3 regions of the Streptomyces sp. H51 genome follow, and region 2 is predicted to be linked to each of the others. Evidence: riboswitches for the same ligand, from Rfam matches in the RefSeq annotation. Region 2 holds a riboswitch; each other region holds the start of a gene.

What was found. A riboswitch is a leader RNA that binds a small molecule or an ion and turns the genes downstream of it on or off. The one in region 2 is predicted to bind cyclic di-AMP.
Positions count from the first base shown of each region.
Region 1: it holds a riboswitch for cyclic di-AMP, as region 2 does, so the genes downstream of both, VKA29_RS16070 (transglycosylase SLT domain-containing protein) here and VKA29_RS09775 (C40 family peptidase) in region 2, are expected to answer to the same signal.
Region 3: it holds a riboswitch for cyclic di-AMP, as region 2 does, so the genes downstream of both, VKA29_RS10910 (M23 family metallopeptidase) here and VKA29_RS09775 (C40 family peptidase) in region 2, are expected to answer to the same signal.

Region 1 is NZ_JAYMHD010000050.1:9,468-13,671, reverse strand. It holds gene fahA (fumarylacetoacetase) at 1-541, opposite strand, end outside; gene VKA29_RS16075 (HAD family hydrolase) at 912-1,724, shown strand; gene VKA29_RS16070 (transglycosylase SLT domain-containing protein) at 1,734-2,216, opposite strand; cyclic di-AMP (ydaO/yuaA leader) riboswitch at 2,218-2,391, opposite strand; gene VKA29_RS16065 (polyprenyl synthetase family protein) at 3,292-4,204, shown strand, end outside.
Region 2 is NZ_JAYMHD010000034.1:94,752-98,955, reverse strand. It holds gene VKA29_RS09785 (ATP-dependent Clp protease proteolytic subunit) at 99-734, shown strand; gene VKA29_RS09780 (hypothetical protein) at 742-1,050, shown strand; cyclic di-AMP (ydaO/yuaA leader) riboswitch at 1,385-1,596, shown strand; gene VKA29_RS09775 (C40 family peptidase) at 1,600-2,073, shown strand; gene VKA29_RS09770 (DUF6328 family protein) at 2,155-2,724, shown strand; gene VKA29_RS09765 (ATP-binding protein) at 2,836-3,294, opposite strand; gene VKA29_RS09760 (helix-turn-helix transcriptional regulator) at 3,509-4,204, shown strand, end outside.
Region 3 is NZ_JAYMHD010000038.1:79,066-83,269, forward strand. It holds gene VKA29_RS10900 (M16 family metallopeptidase) at 1-335, shown strand, start outside; gene VKA29_RS10905 (pitrilysin family protein) at 332-1,720, shown strand; cyclic di-AMP (ydaO/yuaA leader) riboswitch at 1,912-2,071, shown strand; gene VKA29_RS10910 (M23 family metallopeptidase) at 2,085-2,849, shown strand; gene VKA29_RS10915 (GntR family transcriptional regulator) at 3,065-3,760, shown strand.

The DNA.
Region 1 (4,204 bases), on a different contig from region 2:
CGGGCGCCGCGTCGCTCGGGGCCTTGCGCTGCCCCGACGGGCGGACGACGTCCGTGCCGGAGACGACCACCGTTCCGGACCGGCCGTGGTAGCCGATCGGGAGGTGCTTCCAGTTGGGGGTCAGCGAGTCGGCGGCGTCGGGGCGGAAGATCTGCCCGACGTTCCGGGCGTGGTTCTCGGAGGCGTAGAAGTCGACGTAGTCGGCGACCTCGAAGGGGAGGTGCAGGGTCACCGCGGACAGCGGGTGCAGGAACCGTTCGACCGTCTCCCGGTGGGCGGGCACGGTCACCCACGCCGTCAGCGCGCGCCGTACGTCCGACCAGGCGGTGCGGCCCGCGGCGAGGAGCGGGTTCAGCGAGGGCCGCGCGAGCAGGGAGGCGTACGGGGAACCGAGCGCCACCGCCGCCGCGCCCGCGTCGAGGACGTGGTCGCCGAGGCGGACGCCAACGGTCCGTTCGGCGGATCCCTCGGGCGAGAAGACGCCGTAGGGAAGGTTGTGCGGGCCGAAGGGGTCGCCCTCGGGGACATCGAAGGGGGGCATGGGTGCTGCCTCACTCTCACCATGTGTCGCGTGCCGTCATGGGGCCGCGCGTACCGTCATGTGGCCGGGCCACACGTTACGGCCGAGTCGCCTGTCTTGGGCAGTTGTCCTGGACGGTGTCCAACAAGTCGGCAATGTCGGGGTTCGTCGTGTCGGAGGTGTCGATTCCGGGCTGATCCAACCGACGGCAGTCATCGGCGCCGGACCCTTCGGCCTGTCCACAGCCGCCCCCGGTGAAGCGGGCGCGGTGAAGCGGGCGCGGTGAGCCGGGTGCGGTGAAGCCGGTGCGGTGTGCCGGGTTCGGCGCGGGCTCCGCAACCGCCGTGCGGGCGCGGTGAGTAGGCGCGGCGCCCGACCGTATTCTCTGATCATGGCCGCACCCACCGCATACGCACTCGTCGCCACCGACCTGGACGGCACCCTGCTCCGAAGCGACGACACGCTCTCCGACCGTTCCCTCGCCGCGCTCGCGCGGGCGGCGGAGGCCGGCGCCCGGCACCTCGTCGTCACGGGCCGGCCGGCGCCGCGCGTACGGCCGTTGCTGGACGCCCTCGGCGGTGGCGGGCTGGCGGTGTGCGCGCAGGGCGCGCAGGTCTACGACGCCGCGGCGGACCGCCTGCTGTGGTCCGTCACCCTGGACAGGGAACTGGCCGAGACCGCGCTCGGGAAGATAGAGGCCGAGGTGGGGGAGGTGTACGCGGCCGTCGACCAGGACGGCGTCGACGGGCTCACGCTCATCGAGCCCGGCTACCTCATGCCGCACCCCACCCTGCCCGCCGTGCGGGTCGGCCGGCGCGGCGATCTGTGGAGCGCGCCGATCAGCAAGGTGCTGCTGCGTCACCCCCGCCTGAGCGACGACGAGTTGACGGAGACCGCGCGCGCGGTGGTCGGTCCCCTCGCCACGGTCACCATGTCGGGACCCGGCACCGTCGAGCTCCAGCCGTGCGGGGTCACCAAGGCGACCGGCCTCGCGCTGGCCGCCGAACACCTCGGTCTGGGCCCGCACCAGACGATCGCCTTCGGGGACATGCCCAACGACATCCCCATGTTCGACTGGGCCGCCCACGGCGTCGCCATGGCCAACGCCCACCCCGAACTCCGCGCCGTCGCCGACGAGATCACCCTGTCGAACGAGGACGACGGCATCGCCGTCGTCCTCGAGCGGCTGTTCTCCGGGGCCTGACAGCCGCGCCTAGTAGGCGCCGTAGACGTTGTCGATCGAACCGTAGCGCTTGGCCGCGTAGTTGCAGGCGGCGGTGATGTTCGCGATCGGGTCGTAGGGGTCGTACGAGGTGCCGGGCACGTGGTAGGCGGCGAAGGTCGGGTCGATGACCTGCAGCAGGCCCTTGGAGGGGGTGCCGGCGGCGGCGTTCGAGTCCCAGTTGTTGATCGCCCTCGGGTTGCCCGAGGACTCGCGTATGACGTTGCGGTAGATGCCGTTGTACGAGCCCGGGATGCCGTGCTGTGCCATGACGCTGAGGGAGGCCCGGATCCAGCCGTCGAGGTTGTCGGGGTAGCCCAGCGAGGCGGCGGTGACGGTGGTCGAGGTGGCCGCGGACGCCTCGGTCGCGCCGACGAGCGGCAGGGCGAGCACGGCGAGGCCCGTGCCGGCGACGGCGAGTTTGCGGACGAGACGGGAGTTTCTGACGCGGGGGTGCCGGGTGACTGCAGACATGACGGTTCCTCTCCGGCGCCTGCGAGGTGAGCTGTCGGGTTCGGGCGGGAGATGCCCGGCCGCCTCGCCCTGCGGCGACGCGACTTCACCCCCAGCCGTCCCGGGACGGTGCCCGGTCCGGCGACTTACCTGGTTCCCCCGCTCCTGCCGTGCGTGAGTTCGTCGATGGCTGTTCCCGGGCGGCGGCAGGATTCGGCGTCCGCCCGACAGGCCGGGAACGTATGCGAGAGCACATGTCCGGAACAAGTGGCCGTTTCGTATGCCGGGCTTTTTGACCTTGATGCGGGGTGTATGGGGTGCTTGATCCTTTGCAGTAGCCAAGGGCCAAATGGGCGGCGGGGAACGGGATGTGAGGGTGTGGCGCGCGGGCGGCGGTGCGGGGGTGGGCGTGAGCCAACTCACGGGCATTCACAAGTGCGGCAAAACGGTCAATGGGGCCAACTCGGTTGCAATGGGCCGCCCGTGGGTCGGGGTGGCGCCATGTGGGCGGACTGCCGCCCGGCGGTGGGCGCGGTGGAGGGTCGGCGGGCGGCCAGGTGGCGGCCAGGGGTGGCCAGGGGCGGCTCGGTGGGGGCCTGTGGGGGCGCCTGGGGCGGTTCGACGGACGGCCCGCGGGTGGCACGCCGGGCGTGGTCGGGTGCGTGGTGGTTCGGCCGACGGCCGGCAGCCGACGGCCGGCAGCCGGCAGCCGGCCGTCGGCGGCCAGCGGGTGGCGGGTGGCGGGTGGTGGCGGGTGGTCGCCGGGTGGGCGGCGCCCTCCCGTGCCGCCCGGATCGTCTTGCGTGCCCACGTCAGAAGGCCCCTGGTGTGGGCGCCGCGCGGACGCCGTCCGACCGCCGATCCTCGGCGCACGCTTCCCCTGTCGGCCGATCCTCGGCCGATTGGGTAAGTCAGTAAATGTCTGTTCATATCTGGTGATCGAAAACATACCGGCCGTGATCCGATACCGCCCGTGCTGGACGGGTGGGCGGCATGGGTGATCGAAAGCCGACCGGATACGCTGACTTAGTGGGGGCAGCGACCTATCGACAAACCGTGTGATCGCCAGCAGACACCAGCAGACAGGAGACCCCTCGTGACCGTCGTCGGGCCATTCGGGCTGAGCGTGCGGGACCAGGCTCTGGAAGCCGATGTCCAGGCCGGATTGGCGGCTGTCGAGGAGGGACTGCTCGAAGCCACCAAGAGTGAGGTCCCCTTCATCACGGAGGCCGCCCAGCACCTGGTGCGGGCAGGCGGAAAGCGGTTCCGCCCGCTCCTCGTGATGCTCGCCGCCCGGTTCGGTGACCCGTACGCGCCGGGGATCGTGCCGTCGGCCGTGGTCGTGGAGCTGACCCACCTCGCGACCCTCTACCACGACGACGTCATGGACGAGGCGGCGGTGCGGCGTGGCGTGGACAGCGCGAACACGCGCTGGGGCAACTCGGTGGCGGTCCTCACCGGCGACTTCCTGTTCGCCCGCGCCTCGCACATCCTGGCCGACCTGGGGCCCGAGGCGGTCCGGGTGCAGGCCGAGGCGTTCGAGCGGCTGGTCACCGGGCAGATCCTGGAGACCGCGGGCCCGCAGGACGGCCGGGACCCGGTCGAGCACTACCTCGACGTCCTGGGCGGCAAGACGGGGTCGCTGGTGGCCGTGTCCTGCCGGTTCGGCGCGATGATGTCCGGCGCCGACGAGACGGTCGTCGACGTGCTCACCCAGTACGGGGAGCGGCTCGGCGTCGCCTTCCAGCTGGCCGACGACGTGCTGGACATCGCCTCCGACTCGCACGAGTCCGGCAAGACCCCGGGCACGGACCTGCGGGAGGGTGTCGCGACGCTGCCCGTGCTGCGGCTGCGGGAGCGGGCGGCCCGGCTGGGGCTCGCCGAGGACATCGCCCTGTGCGAGCTGCTGGACTCCGACCTGAGCGACGACGCGCGGCACGCCCGGGCGCTGGCGGGGCTGCGGGCGCATCCCGCGCTGGAGCAGGCGCGGCGTGACACCGTGCGGTACG
Region 2 (4,204 bases):
GTCTCCATCATAACGTCATGTACGTCCTGTACATTTTTTGCAGAGACAGCTCCGGGGGGAAGCTCCGGGGACAGCTCTGTCGCGAGGAGGGGTATGCCATGACCCGACCGTCCGCCCGCCACGTCCTGCCCGAGTTCACCGAACGGACCTCGTCCGGGCCCGGGTCGACGGATCCGTACGCGAAGCTGCTGGAGGAGCGGATCCTCTTCCTCGGCACGCCCCTCGACGACACCGCGGCGAACGATCTGACGAGCCGGTTCATGTACCTCGAGCACAAGGACCCCGGCCAGGACATCGCGCTGTACATCAACTCGCCGGGCGGCTCGTTCAGCGCCATGACGGTGCTCTACGACACGATGCGGTACCTCTCCTGCGACGTGCGGACGACGTGCCTGGGGCAGGCCGCCGCCACGGCCGCGGTGCTGCTGGCCGCCGGGACTCCGGGCAAGCGCTCCGCACTGCCGGGCGCGCGGGTGGTGATCCGCCGGCCCGCGCTCGCCGAGCCGGTGCGGGGCCAGGCGAGTGATCTGGCGGTGCGGGCGGAGGAACTGACGCGCAATCGCCGTCTCGTGGAGGAGATGCCGGCCCGGGCCACCGGACACAGCCGGGAGAAGATCGGCGCCGACATCGAGCGGGACCGGGTCTTCGACGCCCGACAGGCGGTGGACTACGGCCTGGTGGACCGGATCGTCCCCGGCCGCCGGGCCTCCTTCGTCCCGCCCGCCGGGAGGTGAGCGGCCGGTGATCCCTCCCGAACTCCCGCCGCTGCCCGCGCTGACCCGCGCCGAGGGCGAGCTGATCGACCGTTACCTCGACGTGGTCGACCTGCTCGGCCGCATCAATCCGGCCCACCACGGCGACACCTACCGCGGGCTGCGGGCCGCGCAGGCACTGGTGGCCCGGGCGGCCGAACTGCGTGACGCCCTCGCCCTGATGCACCAACGGGGCGAGACCGAACTGCACGCCCCCACCCTGGCGCGGGCCCTGCGGGTGCTGGACGGCGAGCGGCGCACCGCCCGGGTCACCGTGCCTCCGCAGCCCGGCACTTGAGGCATCCGCCGGGCCCGGGCGGCGGTCGCCCGGCGCGGTGTCCGGACCGGCGCCGAAACGGACCAAACGGCGTACCGCCTTCCGGACTAGACACACCTCCTCTTTTTTGACCGGTCGAGTTGCGCAACCGGCCCGACCGGAAGGCGGAATGAGGCATTTCTTCGCTGGTCCGGGCCGCTTCGCAGGTGATGACGCGCGTCCGAACACAGGGCTGCCCACCCGAACGGGTGAGTGGTGAGTAACAACACAAATCCCCGTTTCCGTTGGGCTTTTCGGACATCCGTGAGCCAAGATCCGTGTCTGACGACAAGCCCCCGCCGCCGCGGCGGGGCGATCCGGGCGGACGCCGAGTCCTGCCGCCGCCCGGATGACCGGTCGACAGGAGTGGATCGGCAGGAGTGGAGGACCCGAGCACGACGGGTCGCCGGAACGGTCACGCCATGACCGGGCCGAGCAGCCCTTGGGGTGAAGCCGCGCGAGCGGCCGGGCAACTTCGCCAGCCCGAATCCGACAGGTCATCCTTCACAGGCGGCTGACGAAGGGTTGCGCATGACTGCGCTCAATCGTGTCCCGTCGCTGATCGTCCGGGCCGGCACGGCCTCGGCCCTCACCATCGCCGCGGTGGGCGGCTCGGTCGTGGTCCCGGGCTTCAGCTCCGACGCGGCCGCCGCGACGCCCGCGACGAAAGCACTTCAGATCGCGGCTTCCAAGAAGGGTTCGCCCTACCGGTGGGGCGCCACCGGTCCGCACCGGTTCGACTGCTCCGGGCTCACGCTGTACTCGTTCAAGAAGGCGGGCAAGAGCCTGCCGCGTACCGCGGCCCAGCAGTACAACAAGACCCGCCACATCTCCGCCAAGAGCCGCAAGGCCGGAGACCTCGTGTTCTTCCATTCGGGTTCGTACGTCTACCACGTCGGCATCTATGCCGGAAAGGGGAAGATCTGGCACGCCCCGAAGACCGGGGACGTGGTGAGACTGCAGAAGATCTGGACGAAGAGCGTCTGGTACGGCCGGGTCAGCTGATCCTTGCGTGCGGTGGCGGCGCCCTGACACGCCGCCACCCCACGAGGCGTGACACGGCCCTGGGCGGTTACCCGTTCAACCATGGCCGACCACGTCCCCTGCACCGCACGCAACGAGACCCCGCTGGAACGCGCCGACCGCAATTTCGGCGAACTGCTCCAGGAACTGCGCGTCACCCAGACCGGGGTGCAGATCCTCTTCGCCTTCCTGCTGACCCTGGCCTTCACCCCGCGCTTCCCGTCCCTCGACCCGGTGCAGCGGGCCACCTACGTCACCACACTGCTGCTCGCGGTCCTCGCCGCCGCCCTGTTCACCGCGCCGGCCGCGCTGCACCGCTCGCTGTTCCAGCGGGGCGCCAAACCGCGCGTCGTCCAGGTGTCCTCACGGCTCGCCACCACCGGCATGGGTGTGCTGGTGCTGGCGTTCACCGGGTCGGTGCTGCTCGTGGTGGACGTGACGACGGGCCGGGCGGGCGGGGTGGCCGCGGGCGCGGCGACCCTGTGCGTGTGCCTCGGCCTGTGGTGGCTGCTGCCCCGCCTGGTGCGGCGGGCGGGCCTGTCCGCCGAGCAGCAGGCCGCGCCCGTCGTCAGGCAGCCGGGACCGCCGCGCGACGCGGCCGTCCACCGCGAGCCGCCGGTACGGCGCCGCTGAGCCCCTCTGCCGAGGCCGGTGACGCCGCCGAGCCCCTCGCCCGAGGCCGGTACGGCGCCGCCCCACGCCCGAGGCGAACACGGCGCCGCTGTCCTCCTCGCACAGGCACCGTTACGACTCCTGCTGGCCGGCCGCCGGCACCGGCCGCGCCGGCACCTTCCACGGCAGTTCGATGGAGACGGTCTTGCCGCCCTCCCGGGTGGGGCGCACGCACAGCCTGCCGCCGCACTCGGCGGTCAGCCAGCGGATGATCACCAGGCCGCGGCCGTTGTCCTGCTGGACGGCGGCGGGCAGCCGCTTCGGGAACCGGGGGTGGCTGTCGGTGACACCGATGCGCAGTTGTTCGTCGCGGTCGAGTTCGAGTCCGACGGTGAAGGTGGGCGACTGCCCGAGGGTGTGCTGGACGGCGTTGGTGGCGAGCTCGGAGACGATCAGCCGGACGGTGTCGGCCACCTCCGTGTGCGGCGCCAGGCCCCACTCCACGAGGGTGTCGATCGCGTAGGTGCGGGCCGCGCAGACCGAGGCGGGATCGCTCGGCAGGGTGACGGATGCTTCCAGATGGTCTGCCATGGCGACGTCGTCCCTTTCCCACGGGACCGCTGGTCCGACACGGAGCGGATGGTTCGAGTACGGTCCCGGACTGGTGCTTGGCCGTCAGACTGCCATCACCGCACCGGCCACGGCTGGCGATCCACCGAGATATGCATATATCTGTCGCTCAAAGCGGTGAACTCTGCCACGAGAGACCGTATCGGGGCGCCTCATGAGGAGTAAGGAGGGACCCATGCAGCACGGTCCCGCGGTGCGCCGCAGGAAGCTGGGCGCCGAACTGCGCGCGCTGCGCGCCGAGGCGAGGCTCACCAGCGGTGAGGCGGCGCGGCTGGTGGGCTGGCACCAGTCGAAGATCAGTCGTATCGAGACGGGCACCAGCGGGGTGAAACCGGCCGATGTGCGGTTGCTCCTGGACGCCTACGGGGTGTCCGATCCGCGGCTGCGCGATCTGATGCTGGTGCTGGCGGGCTCGGACGAGAACACCGGCCGGCACCACTGGTGGCACGCCTATCGCGGCATCCTGCCGCCGGACTACAGCGACTTCATCAGCCTGGAGTCCCAGGCCGACGCGATGCGCACCCTGGAGACGTCGGTGGTGCCGGGGCTGCTGCAGACGCCCGAGTACGCGCGGGCGGTGACCCGGGCCGCGACCCGCGGGCTGGACGACGCGGGGCTCGACGCGCTGGTCGAGGTGCGCCTGGCCCGGCAGAAGGTGCTGCGGGCCGACCCGCCCCTGGAGTTCAGCGCGGTGCTGGACGAGGCGGTGCTGCGCCGGGAGATCGGCGGGCCCGAGGTCATGGCGCGGCAGCTCGAACGGCTGGTCGAGGCGGCGCGCCTGCCGCAAGTGCGGCTGCAGATCCTGCCGTTCGGCGCCGGAGCGCACGTCGGCGTCACCGGATCTTTCGTTATTTTCTCATTTTCGAGCACT
Region 3 (4,204 bases), on a different contig from region 2:
CTACGGCCGAGGAGATGGAGCGCGCCCAGGCCCAGTTGGAGCGCGAGTGGCTGGACCGGCTCGGCACGGTCGCCGGCCGCGCCGACGAACTGTGCCGGTACGCCGTCCTCTTCGGCGACCCGCAGCTCGCCCTGACCGCCGTGCGGCGCGTGCTCGACGTGACGGCCGAGGAGGTGCGGGACGCCGCCAGGGCGCGCCTGCGCCCCGACAACCGCGCGGTGCTCGTCTACGAGCCCGTCGCCGCCGAGGTCGCGGAGGCCGCGGACCCGCCCGAGGACCCGGAGGCCGAGGCCACCGTGGAAGGCACCGACGTCAACGAGGAGGCGGCCAAGTGACCGAGCTCGCCACGATGGAGTTCCACCCCCGGCCCCGCGCGGGCGAGGCCAGGCCCTGGGCGTTCCCGGCCCCCGAGCGCGGCACGCTCGACAACGGGCTGACGGTGCTGCACTGCCACCGCCCCGGCCAGCAGGTCGTCGCCGTGGAGGTGCTCCTGGACGCCCCCCTGGACGCCGAGCCGGCCGGCTTCGACGGCGTCGCCACGATCATGGCCCGCGCCTTCTCCGAGGGCACCGACAAGCACTCCGCCGAGGAGTTCGCCGCCGAGCTGGAGCGCTGCGGCGCCACCCTCGACGCGCACGCCGACCACCCCGGCGTCCGCCTGAGCCTGGAGGTGCCGGTCTCCCGCCTGGCCAAGGCGCTCGGTCTGGTGGCCGACGCCCTGCGGGCGCCCGCCTTCGCCGACAGCGAGGTCGAGCGGCTGGTGCGCAACCGCCTCGACGAGATCCCGCACGAGCTGGCCAGCCCCGCCCGGCGCGCCGCCAAGGAACTGTCGAAGGAACTCTTCGCGGCGGACTCGCGGATGTCGCGCCCGCGCCAGGGCACCGAGGACACCGTCTCCGACATCGACTCCGCGGCCGTACGCGCCTTCTACGAGAAGCACGTCCGCCCCGTGACCGCCACCGCCGTGGTCGTCGGCGACCTCACCGGCATCGACCTCGACGCCCTGCTCGGCGACACCCTCGGCTCCTGGACCGGCCCGGCGGCCGAGCCGCGCCCGGTGCCGCCGGTGATCGCCGACGACACCGGCCGCGTCGTCATCGTCGACCGTCCCGGCGCCGTCCAGACCCAGCTGCTCATCGGCCGGGTCGGACCCGACCGGCACGACCGTGTGTGGCCCGCGCAGGTGCTCGGCACCTACTGCCTGGGCGGCACCCTCACCTCCCGCCTGGACCGCGTGCTGCGGGAGGAGAAGGGCTACACCTACGGCGTGCGCGCCTTCGCCCAGGTGCTGCGGTCCGCGCCGGACGGTTCGGGCGCCGCGATGCTCGCCATCAGCGGCTCCGTGGACACCCCGAACACCGGCCCCGCGCTGCACGACCTGTGGACGGTGCTGCGCACCCTGGCGGCGGAGGGCCTGACCGACGCGGAGCGTGACGTCGCCGTGCAGAACCTCGTCGGCGTCGCGCCGCTGAAGTACGAGACCGCGGCCGCCGTGGCGAGCACGCTGGCCGACCAGGTCGAGCAGCACCTGCCGGACGACTTCCAGGCGACGCTGTACCGGCGGCTCGCCGAGACCGGCACCGTGGAGGCCACGGCGGCGGCCGTGAGCGCGTTCCCGGTGGACCGCCTGGTGACCGTCCTCGTCGGTGACGCGTCCCGGATCAAGGAGCCCGTCGAGGCCCTCGGCATCGGCGAAGTGACCGTCGTGCCCGCCGAGTAGCCGCACCCGCGGGCGGGGGCCCCGGTGACCGACGGGTCACCGGGGCGCTCTTGTGCCCGAATTGAGGCGGAGGCTGCCCGTCTGCCCTGTGGCATGCGCTACAAAAGCGGTCTTCCGTTTGGGGATGGAGAGGCGGCCCGTTTAGCGTCTTCCGGGCTGTTCGTCAGGCAGTGCGCCGCACCCGCGGCACCGGACAGCCATCGCCGAGTCCCCGTACGGCGCGAGCCAGGGGAGCCGGGGACCCACGTCCCTGGGGTGAATCGGACGCCCGCGCCGCGGCGAGGGGGCCCGTAGGAGACCTTCCTGCTCCGAACCCGTCAGCTAACCCGGCAGGCGAGAGGGAAGGAAAGGACCAGCCACACACATGGCGTTCACCTGCGCCACCGGCAAGCACCGCCGCCCCAGCCGTCTCAGGAGCACCACCGCGCGCGCGGCGGGCATGGCGACCCTCGCGACCACCGGTGTCGTCGGCGCTCTGGCCGCCCCGGCGCTCGCCGCCGACAACACGGTCGAGCGGACCGGCCTGCTCCCCGTCGTCAGCCTCGGCGACGCGGTCGCCGAGAAGATCGACGCCCAGGCGGAGGCCCAGCAGCAGGCCGCCGAGGACGCCGCGATCGAGAAGGCCGCCGAGCGGGCCGCGCGCGAGAAGGCCGCCGCGCTGGCCGCGCAGGAGCGCGAGGCCAAGGCGCGCGCCGCCCGCGAGGCCGAGCGCGAGCGCCTCAACGCGTTCACGTCGCCGATCGCGCACTCGTACGTCTCCACCGGCTACCGCACCGGCGGCTCCGTGTGGTCCTCCGGCAGCCACACGGGAATCGACTTCCACGCCGCGAGCGGCACGGCGGTGCACGCCGCCGGAGCCGGCACGGTCGTCGAGGCCGGCTGGGGCGGGGCGTACGGCAACCAGGTCGTGATCAGGATGGCCGACGGCATGTACACCCAGTACGGCCACCTGTCGTCCATCGCCGTCTCGGTGGGCCAGACGGTGGCCCCGGGACAGCGGATCGGCCTGTCCGGCGCCACCGGCAACGTGACCGGACCCCACCTGCACTTCGAGGTCCGCACCACCCCCGAGTACGGCTCGGACGTCGACCCGCTCGCCTACCTGCGCAGGCACGGCGTGAACCTCTGAGGACGGATCACCGGTCCGCCGCAACTCCGCTCCGACCCGAGCCCCGGCCCACCGGCCGGGGCTTTCGGCGTTCCGTCTCCCCGGCCGTCCGGCCCGTTGACCAAAAAATATCCCTGGATTCCGGCCCGCCGTCGGAAATTCCGGCCCATTGCATTAGAGTCACTGAACACACGTCAATCGTCGACGTTTCACGGGGATTAATGCGGAGGTCGGTCATGCGCATTCCCGCGCACTCGGTGTGCACGGCCATTCGGGACGACATCGTCGCGGGTGTCCACGAGCGCGGCGGCCGGCTCACCGAGGAAGTCCTCGCCCGCCGCTACGGCGTCTCCCGCGTCCCCGTCCGCGAGGCCCTGCGCACGCTGGAGGCGGAGGGCTTCGTGGTGACCCGGCGGCACGCGGGCGCGTGCGTCGCCGAGCCGACCGAGCAGGAGGCCGCCGACCTGCTGGAGATGCGCGTGCTGCTGGAGCCGCTGGGCGCCGCGCGGGCCGCCCAGCGGCGCACCGAGGCCCACCTGAAGGTGCTGCGCGGCCTGGTCAGGCTGGGTCAGGAGCGCGCCAGGAGGGGCAACAGCGACGACCTGCGCTCGCTGGGCGGCTGGTTCCACGAGACGCTCGCCCAGGCCTCCCGCAGCCCCGCGCTGACCTCGATGCTGACCCAGCTGCGCCAGAAGATCTCCTGGATGTACGCCGTGGACGCGCCGGCCGACCCGATGGAGTCCTGGGCGGAGCACGGGGCGATCGTCGACGCGGTGGCACGCGGCGACGGTGAGCGCGCGCGGGCGGTCACGGCGCTGCACACCGAGCGCTCCACCACCGCGCACCGGCTGCGCTTCGGCGGCGGGGCGGACCGCGCCGACCGTGTGAGGAACTCGCAACATCCCGTAAACATGTCTGGCCTGCGGTATTAACATGCGCGCCGTATACAAAGAGCAGATATTCAGCCGGGCTCTATTTCTGCTGCCCTTTTCCGTGCGCGCCGTGAATTCCCGCCCGCGCGCCTTCCGCATGTCCGCGTGACGAATACCGCCATCCGATCAGCCGCCATCCGATCACCCGCCATTGCGTCCGGCCTCCGGCCCGTGAACGACAATTCCACGGACCCGCCGACTTCACGCGCGCCCGCCCCACGCCAGGGGCACCCGCCCGTTCCGCGGCGAAGCCGCCCGGATCCGGCCCGCACCACGCTCGCACCACGCCCGGGACTGCCCGGGACCGCCCGCGCTCGGTCCGCGAGCCGGCGAGTCGCACGCACCCGGCTCGGGGGAGAGGGCGGCACAGCCGCACACCGGCGGGGGATGGTGGAACCGCCCCGGCCCGTCCTGTGCCACGGCGGCGCCGCCCGTACCCGCCCC